2 regions of the Hoeflea sp. AS16 genome follow, and region 2 is predicted to be linked to the other one. Evidence: riboswitches for the same ligand, from Rfam matches in the RefSeq annotation. Region 2 holds a riboswitch; the other holds the start of a gene.
What was found. A riboswitch is a leader RNA that binds a small molecule or an ion and turns the genes downstream of it on or off. The one in region 2 is predicted to bind S-adenosylmethionine.
Positions count from the first base shown of each region.

Region 1 (5,582 bases), on a different contig from region 2:
CAACCATCTCGACCTGCCAACCATCGAGTGGCTGGAAGAGGAACTCACGCGCAGCCGCGGTGCGCTGCTGGTGATTTCGCATGACCGGCGGTTTCTTGAACGGGTCAGTCGGGCCACCGTCTGGCTCGACCGTGGCCGGTCGCTCAGGCTTGATCGTGGGTTTGCGCATTTCGAGGCCTGGCGGGATTCCGTACTGGAAGCCGAAGAGCTGGAGCAGCACAAGCTCGGGCGGCAGATCGAGCGCGAGGAGCACTGGCTGCGCTATGGCGTGACGGCACGGCGCAAGCGCAACATGCGGCGGCTGTCGGATCTCAAGACCATGCGGGCCGAGCATCGCGGTCACAAGGGTCCGCAGGGGCGGATCAATGCACAGGTTGCCGAGAGCCGCGATTCGGGCAAGCTGGTGATAGAAGCGGAAGGCATCTCGAAGAGCTATGGCGATGCGCCGGCAGTGGTGCGCGATTTCTCGATGCGGATCAATCGCGGTGACTGCATCGGTATTGTCGGCCCCAACGGCGCGGGCAAGACGACGCTTCTGAAAATGCTGATCGGCGAACTTGAAACCGACACCGGCTTTGTCCGGCACGGATCGAAGCTTGACATCGCGGTTCTGGACCAGCGCCGCGAAGTGCTCAATCCGGACGAAACACTGGCGCATTATCTCACCGACGGGCGTGGCGACAGCCTGATCGTCAATGGCGAAGCCAAGCATGTCACCGGCTACATGAAGGATTTCCTGTTCCAGCCGGAGCAGGCACGGACCCCGATCCGCAACCTGTCGGGCGGCGAGAAGGCGCGGCTGGTGCTGGCGCGGATCCTGTCGCGGCCTTCCAACCTGCTGATCCTCGATGAGCCGACCAACGATCTCGACATGGAGACGCTGGACCTGCTGCAGGAAGTTGTCGCCTCCTATCCGGGAACCGTGATCCTGGTCAGCCATGACCGTGATTTTCTCGACCGGACGGTCACATCGACCCTGGCGCCGGCGAATCCGTCGCAACCGGACGGGCGATGGATCGCCTATGCCGGCGGATATTCCGACATGCTGACGCAACGCGGCACGGAGGCGCGGGAGAAAAAGGCCCGGGCGGCACAGGAGGCCGGCAACACGGCTTCGGCGCCCAAATCCCAGGCGGCCAACCGGGATTCATCGCGCAAGCTTTCCTACAAGCAGAAATTTGCGCTGGAGTCGCTTCCCGGCAAGATCGAGGAAGCGCAGGCCAAGCTCGCGAAAATCGAGGCGGAAATGGCTGATCCGGCGCTGTTTGCCAAGGACCCGGACGGGTTTGCGGCGCGCGCCAAGACCCATGATGCGCTCAGGAGCGAGATCGAGGCGATGGAAGGCGAATGGATGGAACTCGAGATCCTGCGAGAGGAAATCGAGGGCAGCTGACAAGAAAGTTGCGCTCAGCGGAGGCCGCTTGAGCGCAACATGCATTCACCAGCGCAGGGGCTGATGTTTCAATCGGCCTTTGTGACCGAAGCGATGACGAACGTATGCAGTTCGTCCGCACCGTGATCGCGGATCGAGATGTATTCCCCGGTCTTGAAGACGTGGTTGGAGAGCCGGAAACCGGTTTCGTCATCACTTTCGTCGGCGGGGTCATAGTCGAATACCCAGCCGCCTTTCGGATGATGGACGAGATAGCCCAACTCGGAGCGTTCACCATCCCAGAAGCGCACAACGGTTGCCGATGACGGATCCTTTTCCCAGGCTTCCTTGTCGAGATGACCGTCCTTATCCAGCGGTGCATGGATGTCATAGCCGCGATGGACATTGCCATCGGGGAATTCCTTGTTGCGGGCCATGACCAGATGAATGTGGTAAAGCGTCATGTCATTCTCCAATTGATGCGATGCGCAGGTCACGATCATCCTGTCCCGCCGTTGCGGGCGTTGCCTTGATCTGGCGCAAACTGCTGACTTTGCACACACTGCCGATCTCGCGAACGGGTTGCGTCACGCGCCCGAGTGTGGTGTTGAAGACGGTATGGAACCAAGCCGCCGGAAATGTGGTGCATGGAGGAAATATGCAGTTTGAAGGCACATCCGCCTATGTCGCGGAAAAGGATCTCACCGTTGCGGTCAACGCGGCGATCCGGCTCGAGCGGCCGCTCCTGGTCAAGGGCGAGCCCGGCACCGGCAAGACGGAACTTGCCGTGCAGATCGCCAAGGCGCTGGGACTGGAGCTGATCGAATGGTCGGTGAAATCCACCACCAAAGCACAACAGGGGCTCTACGAATACGATGCCGTCAGCCGTCTGCGCGACAGCCAGCTTGGCGACGAGCGCGTCAATGATGTGGCCAACTACATCCGCCGCGGCAAGCTGTGGGAAGCCTTTGCGTCCGAGAAGAAAACGGTGCTGCTGATCGACGAGATCGACAAGGCGGATATCGAGTTCCCGAACGACCTGCTGCAGGAACTCGACCGGATGGAGTTCTATGTCTACGAGACCGGCGAGACAATCCGGGCCAAGCAGCGGCCGATTGTCATCATCACCTCGAACAACGAGAAGGAACTGCCCGATGCGTTCCTTCGCCGCTGTTTCTTCCATTACATCCGCTTTCCCGACATGGAGACGCTGCAACGCATTGTCGATGTGCATTACCCGGGCATCAAGCAGACCCTGGTCAGGGAGGCCCTGGCCCAGTTCTACGAGATCCGCGAGACGGCGGGGCTGAAAAAGAAGCCTTCGACATCCGAGGCTCTCGACTGGATCCGGCTTCTGGTGGCTGATGACGTGGAGCCGGAAACGCTTCGCGGAGACGCCAAGAATGCGCTGCCGAAACTGCACGGGGCGCTTTTGAAAAACGAGCAGGATGTGCACCTGTTCGAGCGGCTGGCGTTTTTGGCCCGGCAGCGCGGAAATTAGTTAGATCTGGTAATTAATTGGCTAGGTTTGGCTGATAGCGTTGGTCCTCCGGACACTCGCGAAAGGCCGACCCACTTGCCGTATGCCAACCTGTCATATGAATGGCTCGGGCCAGCAATCTTCGTGTCTGCTGCCGGTGCGTTCCTGCTGTTGTACCTGCATGACCGCAGGCAGTTGCCGATACTCAGGCTGGCCGGCGCATGGCTCTTGTCGGTGATCGGTTTCGTCGTGGTCATGCTGGTTGATGTCGACCTGCAGCCGGCTTATCAACTGGTCATCATGGGGTCGCTTTTCAGCGGCCATTTCCTGTTGGTCTGGGGCGTGGCTTCGCTGATGGGCAAAGATACGCCGTGGCTTCCCATCGGGATCGCGACATTGCTCGTCCTCGGCGCCGTTTTCTATGCCAATTACCACGGGTCGCTGTTCTGGCTGCGGGTCATAGCCGTCAACGCGTTCACGGCTATCGTGTACCTGAGCTGCTGTCAGCTTGTCTGGCGGGCCAGAAGCCACCGGACCGATGTGGTGCTGGCCTCGGTGTTCCTGATCCAGGTGCTGATGTCGGTGAGCCGGATTGCCCGGATCGGATTGTCCAACCTGGATCTGTCGACGCACGCCTCCTTCAAGAGTTCCCAGTTTGCCCTGTCGATGCAGACCGAGAACGCGATCTTTGCCATCATGCTGGGCCTTGCCCTGTTTGCCCGCTACTCCGTGGCGCTGGTGATGCAATTGCAGCGCCATGCGGAAACCGACCCGCTGACCGGCCTGTTCAACCGCAGGGCATTCGAAGCCAAGGCGCAGGCACTGCGGACGGCCTCCGAGCCGTTGCCTGCGGGATTGATCATCTGCGATATCGATCACTTCAAACGGGTCAATGACAGCCACGGGCACGCGGTCGGCGATCGGACACTGAAGGCGTTTGCCCGGTTGCTGGAACGGGAAACACCCGATGCGGCGATATGTGCCCGGCTCGGTGGCGAGGAGTTCTGCATTCTGATCGCCGGGCTTGATGAAGAGGCAACACGGCTCCAGGCAATCCATCTCCGTGCTGCCGTGGAACGGTTGCGCATTGTCCTCAATACCGGGCACCTGAGACTGACAGCGAGTTTCGGATACAGCGCGCTCGATGCCGGGGACGAGCTGTGGACCGCGGTGTCCGCCGCCGATGCGGCGGTCTATCAGGCAAAGAATGACGGCCGCAATCTGGTGCGGGGAATTGCATCGCCGGTGGCGAAAACCGGGCAGGCCAAATTGGCCTGAGTGCAGCTGTCGCTGGCTTCGTGACATGCATTCAAGTCCGCCGTGGCGGACCGTGAACGGGCGTCATTGACACGAGATTGACCTTGCAGGCGCACGTCACTAAATTGGTTTTTGTGGTGATTTGGCCGGCCGGCTTGCAGCCACGTTAAACAACTCGCTAAATGGCCGACGGGGCGCGTTCCCACCGGACCGGTAGCGTTGTATTCGCGGCCGGTTTTTTTGTTGGAGCTGAAAGCGTCATGCCAATCCGTATCCCCGATGGTCTTCCCGCCCGCGACGCGCTTGTGCGTGAAGGCGTGCAAATCATGGATGAATCAATTGCCGTGCGGCAGGATATACGTCCGTTGCACATCGGGCTTTTGAACCTGATGCCCAACAAGATCGCCACGGAAACGCAGATTGCGCGGTTGATCGGGGCTTCGCCGCTTCAGGTGGAGCTGACGCTGGTGCGGATCGGCTCGCACGTTGCGAAGAACACCTCGGAAGAGCACCTGATCAATTTCTATCACACCTGGGACGAGGTGAAGCACCGCAAGTTCGACGGCTTCATCATCACCGGTGCGCCGATCGAGACACTGCCATTCGAGGACGTGACCTACTGGCAGGAGATGGAGCAGATCCTCGACTGGACGACGACGCATGTCCATTCCAGTTTCTTTGTCTGCTGGGGGGCGATGGCCGCGGCATGGCACTTCCACAGAGTGCCAAAGCGCGCGCTTGAGGAGAAGGCGTTCGGAGTCTACCGGCACCGCAATCTCAATCCTGCATCGCCCTACCTGATGGGGTTCTCGGATGATTTCCAGGTGTCGGTGTCGCGCTGGACGGAAGTCCGGCGGGAAGATCTGACGCCGGATTTCGATGTGCTGATGGAAAGCGAACAGACCGGTTTGTGCCTGTTGCACGAGGCATTCGCCAACCGGCTCTATATCTTCAACCACATCGAATATGATTCCGGCACGCTTGCGGAGGAGTATTTCCGTGATGTGAAGGCGGGTACGTCGATCAAGCCGCCGGCGAACTATTTTCCCGATGACAACCCGGACAAGAAGCCGTCGAACCGATGGCGCAGCCATGCCTTCCTGTTGTTCGGCAACTGGATCAACCAGGTTTATCAAACCACGCCGTTCGACATGGAAGATATCGGCGAGGACCGGTCATTGGCAGATTCCGGGGAGTGAATGGATGACCGGAAAAGTTGAAATCCGGCCGATTGTGGCTGCCGATGAACCCGAATGGCGCCGGCTGTGGACGTCCTATCTGGAATTCTACGAATCCACGGTTCCGGAAGAGGTCTACCAGACCACGCTGTCGCGGATTGTTGGCGCGCACACAGTTGGCGAAGCATCGTTTTACGAGCCGCGCGGCCTGCTGGCACTGGTGGATGGCAAGCCCGCCGGCCTGGTGCACTATTTCTATCACCGGCATGGCTGGAAGATCGAGCCGGTTTGCTAT
Region 1 is NZ_JBBMQQ010000002.1:148,757-154,338, forward strand. Features, by position in the region: gene WNY80_RS06030 (ABC-F family ATP-binding cassette domain-containing protein) at 1-1,393, shown strand, start outside; gene WNY80_RS06035 (hypothetical protein) at 1,462-1,836, opposite strand; gene WNY80_RS06040 (MoxR family ATPase) at 2,031-2,873, shown strand; gene WNY80_RS06045 (GGDEF domain-containing protein) at 2,997-4,130, shown strand; SAM riboswitch at 4,234-4,311, shown strand; gene metA (homoserine O-succinyltransferase) at 4,370-5,308, shown strand; gene WNY80_RS06055 (GNAT family N-acetyltransferase) at 5,313-5,582, shown strand, end outside.
Region 1: another riboswitch for S-adenosylmethionine. It lies ahead of metA (homoserine O-succinyltransferase); the one in region 2 lies ahead of WNY80_RS15835 (O-succinylhomoserine sulfhydrylase).

Region 2 (5,582 bases):
GCCCTTGCGCACCCTTTGATGTTCATCTTCATCGGGGTGACGCTGGCCTGGCTTGCCAGCGGATCGGCCGCACCGGTGTCGACCCTGCACAGCACGCTGATGTGGATCGACCTGGCCAATATCGGCGGGAGTTATCTGACCTTCATCGCGATGGGATGGCGCGGCTTCACCGGCCATGAAAGAGCCAGGCTGAAAGCTTGCTGGATGCTGCTGACACCGGCCTACTGGCTGCTGATGTCGGTTGCCGGATGGCGGGCGCTGGGCCAGCTGGCTTCAAACGCGCATCTGTGGGAAAAAACACCGCACCCGGCAGCGCCGGAATGGGCTGCAGCAGCAGGCGGCAACGAGCTTGGCAATGGGCAGGATATGGAGCGGGTGAAGGGAATCGAACCCTCGTCTTAAGCTTGGGAAGCTTCTGCTCTACCATTGAGCTACACCCGCTGACGCCGGACGATCCTTGGCGGTGTTCAGCGGCGGTGTCAAGTCACCCAGAGGCGGTAGTTGGACAGGTGTCGGGTTGACGGGAGACCGGCGCCACCTCATATCAGGGGCGCTTGCTTCCAACCCAGATACGCTTCATGGACCTGTTGAAAACCTTCCTGTCATCACGACGCTTCGAAAGCGTCATCACCGTCCTGATTGTCATCAATGCGATCACACTGGGGCTCGAAACCGTACCGGAAGCAGTGCAGCTTTTCGGCGGAGTGCTCATGCTGTTCGACCGGGTCATTCTCGGCGTCTTCGTGCTGGAACTGACCGCGCGGCTTGTCGCCTGGCGGCTTGATTTCTTCCGCGACCCCTGGCGGATCTTCGATCTTCTTGTGGTCGGCGTGGCGCTTGTTCCGGCAACCGGCGGGCTTTCCGTGCTCCGGGCGCTGCGCATACTCAGGGTATTGCGGATCATCAGCATCGTGCCGTCGCTCAAGCGGGTTGTCGGCGGACTTGTCAGCGCGCTGCCCGGCATGGGCTCGATCATGCTGCTGCTGACGCTGGTCTTCTACGTCTTCTCGGTGATGGCGACCAAGCTCTATGGCGACAGCTTTCCCGAATGGTTCGGCTCGATCCCGGCTTCGGCCTATTCGCTGTTCCAGGTGATGACGCTTGAAAGCTGGTCGATGGGCATTGTCCGTCCGGTGATGGAGGTCTACCCGCTGGCATGGGCGTTCTTCATTCCGTTCATCGCCTGCACCACCTTTACCGTGCTCAACCTGTTCATCGGCATCATCGTCTCGGCGATGCAGGAAGAGCATGAAGCAGAAGCCACGGCCGACCGCGAAGCGATGGCATCTGACCAGAGCGCCATGCTGGAAGAACTCAAGGCAATCCGCAGGGATCTGGCGGAACTGCGCGCAGCGCAGACCGGCACAGCCCGGCCGTCGTAATCAGCGTCGCGGAAATCTCGGGCTTTCAGCTACGGAAATGCTTGGACAGTTTCAGGCCCTGCGCCTGATAATTCGAGCCCAGGCCGGAACCATAAAGGGCCGCCGGGCGCTCCAGCATCCGCTCATAGATCAGCCGGCCAACGATCTGGCCATGCTCGAGAATGAACGGCACCTCGTGGCTGCGTACCTCGAGTACGGCACGGCTCCCGGCGCCACCGGCTTCGGTGTGGCCGAAACCGGGATCGAAAAAGCCTGCGTAATGCACCCGGAATTCACCGACCAGCGGATCGAACGGCGTCATTTCGGCCGCATAGAGCGGCGGTACATGCACGGATTCCCGGCTCACCAGAATATAGAATTCATCCGGATCGAGGATCAGATCGGCGGAACCGCGATTGTACAGCGGTTCCCAGAAATCATACACGTCCTGCGCCGCGCGCTTGTCGACATCGACGACGGCGGTGTGGTGCTTGCCGCGGTAGCCGATGAGGGCATCGTCGCCCTGCCCCATCAGATCGATCGACAGCGCGATGCCGCCGCCCGACACATTGGGGGTCTCGGAGGCGACCAGCGTTTCGGTGCGGTGGAGCTCTGACAGTTCATCCTCGCCAAGCACCGCATGGCCCTGGCGGAAGCGGATCTGCGACAGCCGCGATCCGGTGCGTGCGACAATCGGGAAAGTGCGCGGACTGACTTCCAACCACAGCGGGCCGGTGTATCCCGGAGCGATCTTGTCGAATTCCTGACCGTAATCGGTCATCACCCGGGTGAAGATATCAAGCCTGCCGGTGGAGCTCTTGGGATTGGCCGAGGCCGAGATCTCCGGCGGAAGCGCCAGGTTTTCGAGCAACGGCACGATGTAGACACAGCCGGTCTCAAGCACCGCACCTGCCGAAAGGTCGATCTCGTGCATGCTCAGCCGTGCGAGCTTGTCCTCAACCCTGGCGGACGGCCCGGGAAGGAAGCTGGCACGAACCCGGTAGGCCCGGGCGCCGAGCCGGAGATCAAGGCTCGCCGGCTGGATCTGGTCAGCATCCAGCGCACGGCCGGAGCCGAGCTTCCCGCCATCAAAGAGCGCCTGAATAGCGCGGTCAGAGAGAATTCCTGCGCCCAATTTTTACCCGCTCCATTTCAACTGATGTCTTGATGGCAAGGTGTGACGATTGACGCAAGCGCGGCAAGGTATTAAAAGGCAGGTTATCCCGTGGTGATTTGGCCGACCGGCTTGCAGCCACGTTAAACAAGTCGCTAAAAGGTCGGGTTGCAAAACCGGCTGGCGACTTCGCAGCCGGTTTTTTTGTGTTTTGGACGAAGATTATGAAAAACAGCCGCCAACTCCGCCCCGCCACCCAGCTCGTGCACGGCGGAACCACCCGCTCCGGGTTCGGCGAGACTTCCGAAGCAATTTATCTGACACAGGGCTTTGTCTATGACAGCGCCGAAGCCGCGGAAGCGCGGTTCAAGGGCGAAGAGCCGGGCTTCATCTATTCCCGCTACGCCAACCCGACGAATGACATGTTCGAAAAGCGCATGTGCCTGATGGAAGGCGCGGAAGAAGCCCGCGCCACGGCATCGGGCATGGCGGCGATCGCGGCGGCTCTCCTGTGCCAGCTTCGCGCCGGTGACCACGTGGTTTCCGCCCGGGCACTGTTCGGTTCCTGCCGCTGGATCGTCGAGACGCTGCTGCCCAAATACGGCATCGAGTCGACCCTGGTCGATGGCCGCGACCTGGCCAATTTCGAAGCCGCGATCAGGCCCAACACCAAGGTGTTCTTCCTCGAAAGCCCGACCAATCCGACGCTTGAAGTGACCGATATCGCTGGCGTGGCGAAACTCGCCAACCAGATCGGCGCCAAGCTGGTGGTGGACAATGTCTTCGCCACGCCGCTGCTGCAAAAGCCGCTGGAACTGGGCGCGCACGTGGTGGCCTACTCGGCGACCAAGCACATTGACGGCCAGGGCCGCTGCCTGGGCGGGGTGATCCTGTCGGACAAGGACTGGATCGACGAGCACCTGCAGGATTTCTACCGCCACACCGGCCCGTCAATGTCGCCGTTCAATGCCTGGACCCTGCTCAAGGGCCTGGAAACACTGCCGCTCAGGGTGCGTCAGCAGATGGAGAATGCCGGCCGGATCGCCGATTTCCTCGCCGACCACCCGGCTGTTGCGCGGGTGATCTATCCCGGCCGCGCCGACCATCCGCAGGCCGATATCTGCGCACGGCAGATGAAGGGCGGGTCAACGCTTGTGGCAATCGACCTCAAGGGCGGCAAGAAGGCTGCGTTCTCGCTGCAGAACGGCCTTGAAGTGGTCAAGATTTCCAACAATCTGGGCGACACCAAGAGCCTGATCACGCATCCGGCGACGACCACCCACAAGAACCTCTCGGAAGAGACACGCGACGAGCTGGGCATCGGCCCCGGTGTTCTGCGGTTCTCGGCAGGGATCGAGGATGTCGACGACCTGATCGAGGACTTCGACCGCGCGCTCTCAGGCCTCTGAGGGCTGGTTGGGGAACTCGGCCCGCGCCTGCATGATCCGCGAAAGCGCGGTGTAGAGGCAGATTGCGGCGAATACCCAGGCAACCGGCGCAAACCAGGCCGGCCAAAGGCAGAAGATGCCAAACACAATGTAGGTCTCGCTGGCTTCGGCGAGACCGGTGGTGAAGTAGATCGACTTGACGCCACGCGATGTCGTGCTGAGCCCGCGCTTTTCGGCAACGATGGCATAGGCAAGGAAGCTCGCGCCATTGACGTAGAACGAGAAGATCAGCGCGGCGCCCGCAAGCGCATTTGCTACGGGGTCATGGATGACAAAGGCCAGAGGCACGGCGCCGTAGAACACGAAGTCCAGGGTGATATCGAGATAGCCGCCAAAATCGGTCCTTTGCGACGCCCGCGCCACCGAACCGTCCAGCCCGTCACAGATCCTGCTGACGATGACAAGCACCAGCGCAATGAGCATGAAATCCAGCGCGATCAGTCCCGCGGCGGCAAGGCCCACGAGGCAGGCGAAGATCGTCACATGGTCGGCTTTCACGCCGCGCGCGGCAAGCCAGGTTCCGGCCTGATCGAGACCCGGCTGGATCATCTTGCGTGCGGTTCCGTCCATCATGGTGCAGCCTCCCTGTGTGGCCCAAGTGATAGCGTGGCAGGTCCACCCCGTCACCGGCAGATTTCATCACAATCAAGTCAACACAAACCGCCATTTCCGGCCCTTTGGCAGCGCCGGAACGCTTGACGCAAGGGCCTCACTGTAGAATGAGTGTCGCAAGGAGTGACAGATGTACCGTGCGCTAACACGCGATATCGAAGTGACGGTGGAGCCCTATTATCTCGAGGACCAATCGGACCCCGAGGACGGACGCTATGTCTGGGGTTACCGGATCGTCATCGTCAATCATTCCGACCAGATCGTTCAGCTGCAAAGCCGTCACTGGAAGATCACCGACGAGAACGGCCTGGTCGACGAAGTCCGAGGCCCGGGCGTGGTCGGCGAGCAGCCCGTGCTCGGCCCCGGAGACACCTACGAATATTCCTCCGGCTGTCCGCTGGACACGCCATCGGGCGTCATGGTCGGCACCTACCAGATGCAATCGGCCGCCGGCGAGCTGTTCGATGTCGAGATCCCGGCCTTCTCGCTGGACCTGCCGGGCATGGCAAGAACGCTGAATTGAACGCCTTTTCCGAATTCCGCCCGGTCATGCTGGTGACAGGCCTGCTGGTGGCAACGCTCGGGTTTGCCATGCTGCTGCCTGCGCTGGTCGATCTGGCGGCGGACAATGACGACTGGATGATCTTTGCCAGCGCCGGCACCATGACGATGCTGGTCGGACTAGGCCTGTTTGCGGCCAACCGCGGCATCCCGAAAGGATTGTCGACCAGGCAGGCAATGCTGATGACGGTGGTGTCGTGGGTTACGCTGGTGGCTTTCGGCGCCCTGCCGTTTCACTGGTCGGGGATCGTGCCGAGCTATACCGATGCGTTTTTTGAATCGATGTCAGGGCTGACCACCACCGGCGGCACGGTGATCACCGGTCTCGATCGTGCGCCGCCGGGACTGCTGTTCTGGCGCGGCCTGCTGCAATGGCTTGGCGGGCTGGGGATCATCGTGATGGCGATTGCAGTGCTGCCGATGCTGCAGATCGGCGGCATGCAGCTGTTCAAGGCGGAAGCTTTCGATACGGCGGAAAAAATCCTG
Region 2 is NZ_JBBMQQ010000006.1:146,832-152,413, forward strand. Features, by position in the region: gene WNY80_RS15815 (glycosyltransferase family 2 protein) at 1-402, shown strand, start outside; tRNA gene WNY80_RS15820 (tRNA-Gly) at 368-441, opposite strand; gene WNY80_RS15825 (ion transporter) at 579-1,382, shown strand; gene WNY80_RS15830 (2'-deoxycytidine 5'-triphosphate deaminase) at 1,408-2,496, opposite strand; SAM riboswitch at 2,577-2,654, shown strand; gene WNY80_RS15835 (O-succinylhomoserine sulfhydrylase) at 2,700-3,884, shown strand; gene WNY80_RS15840 (CDP-alcohol phosphatidyltransferase family protein) at 3,873-4,496, opposite strand; gene apaG (Co2+/Mg2+ efflux protein ApaG) at 4,666-5,058, shown strand; gene WNY80_RS15850 (TrkH family potassium uptake protein) at 5,055-5,582, shown strand, end outside.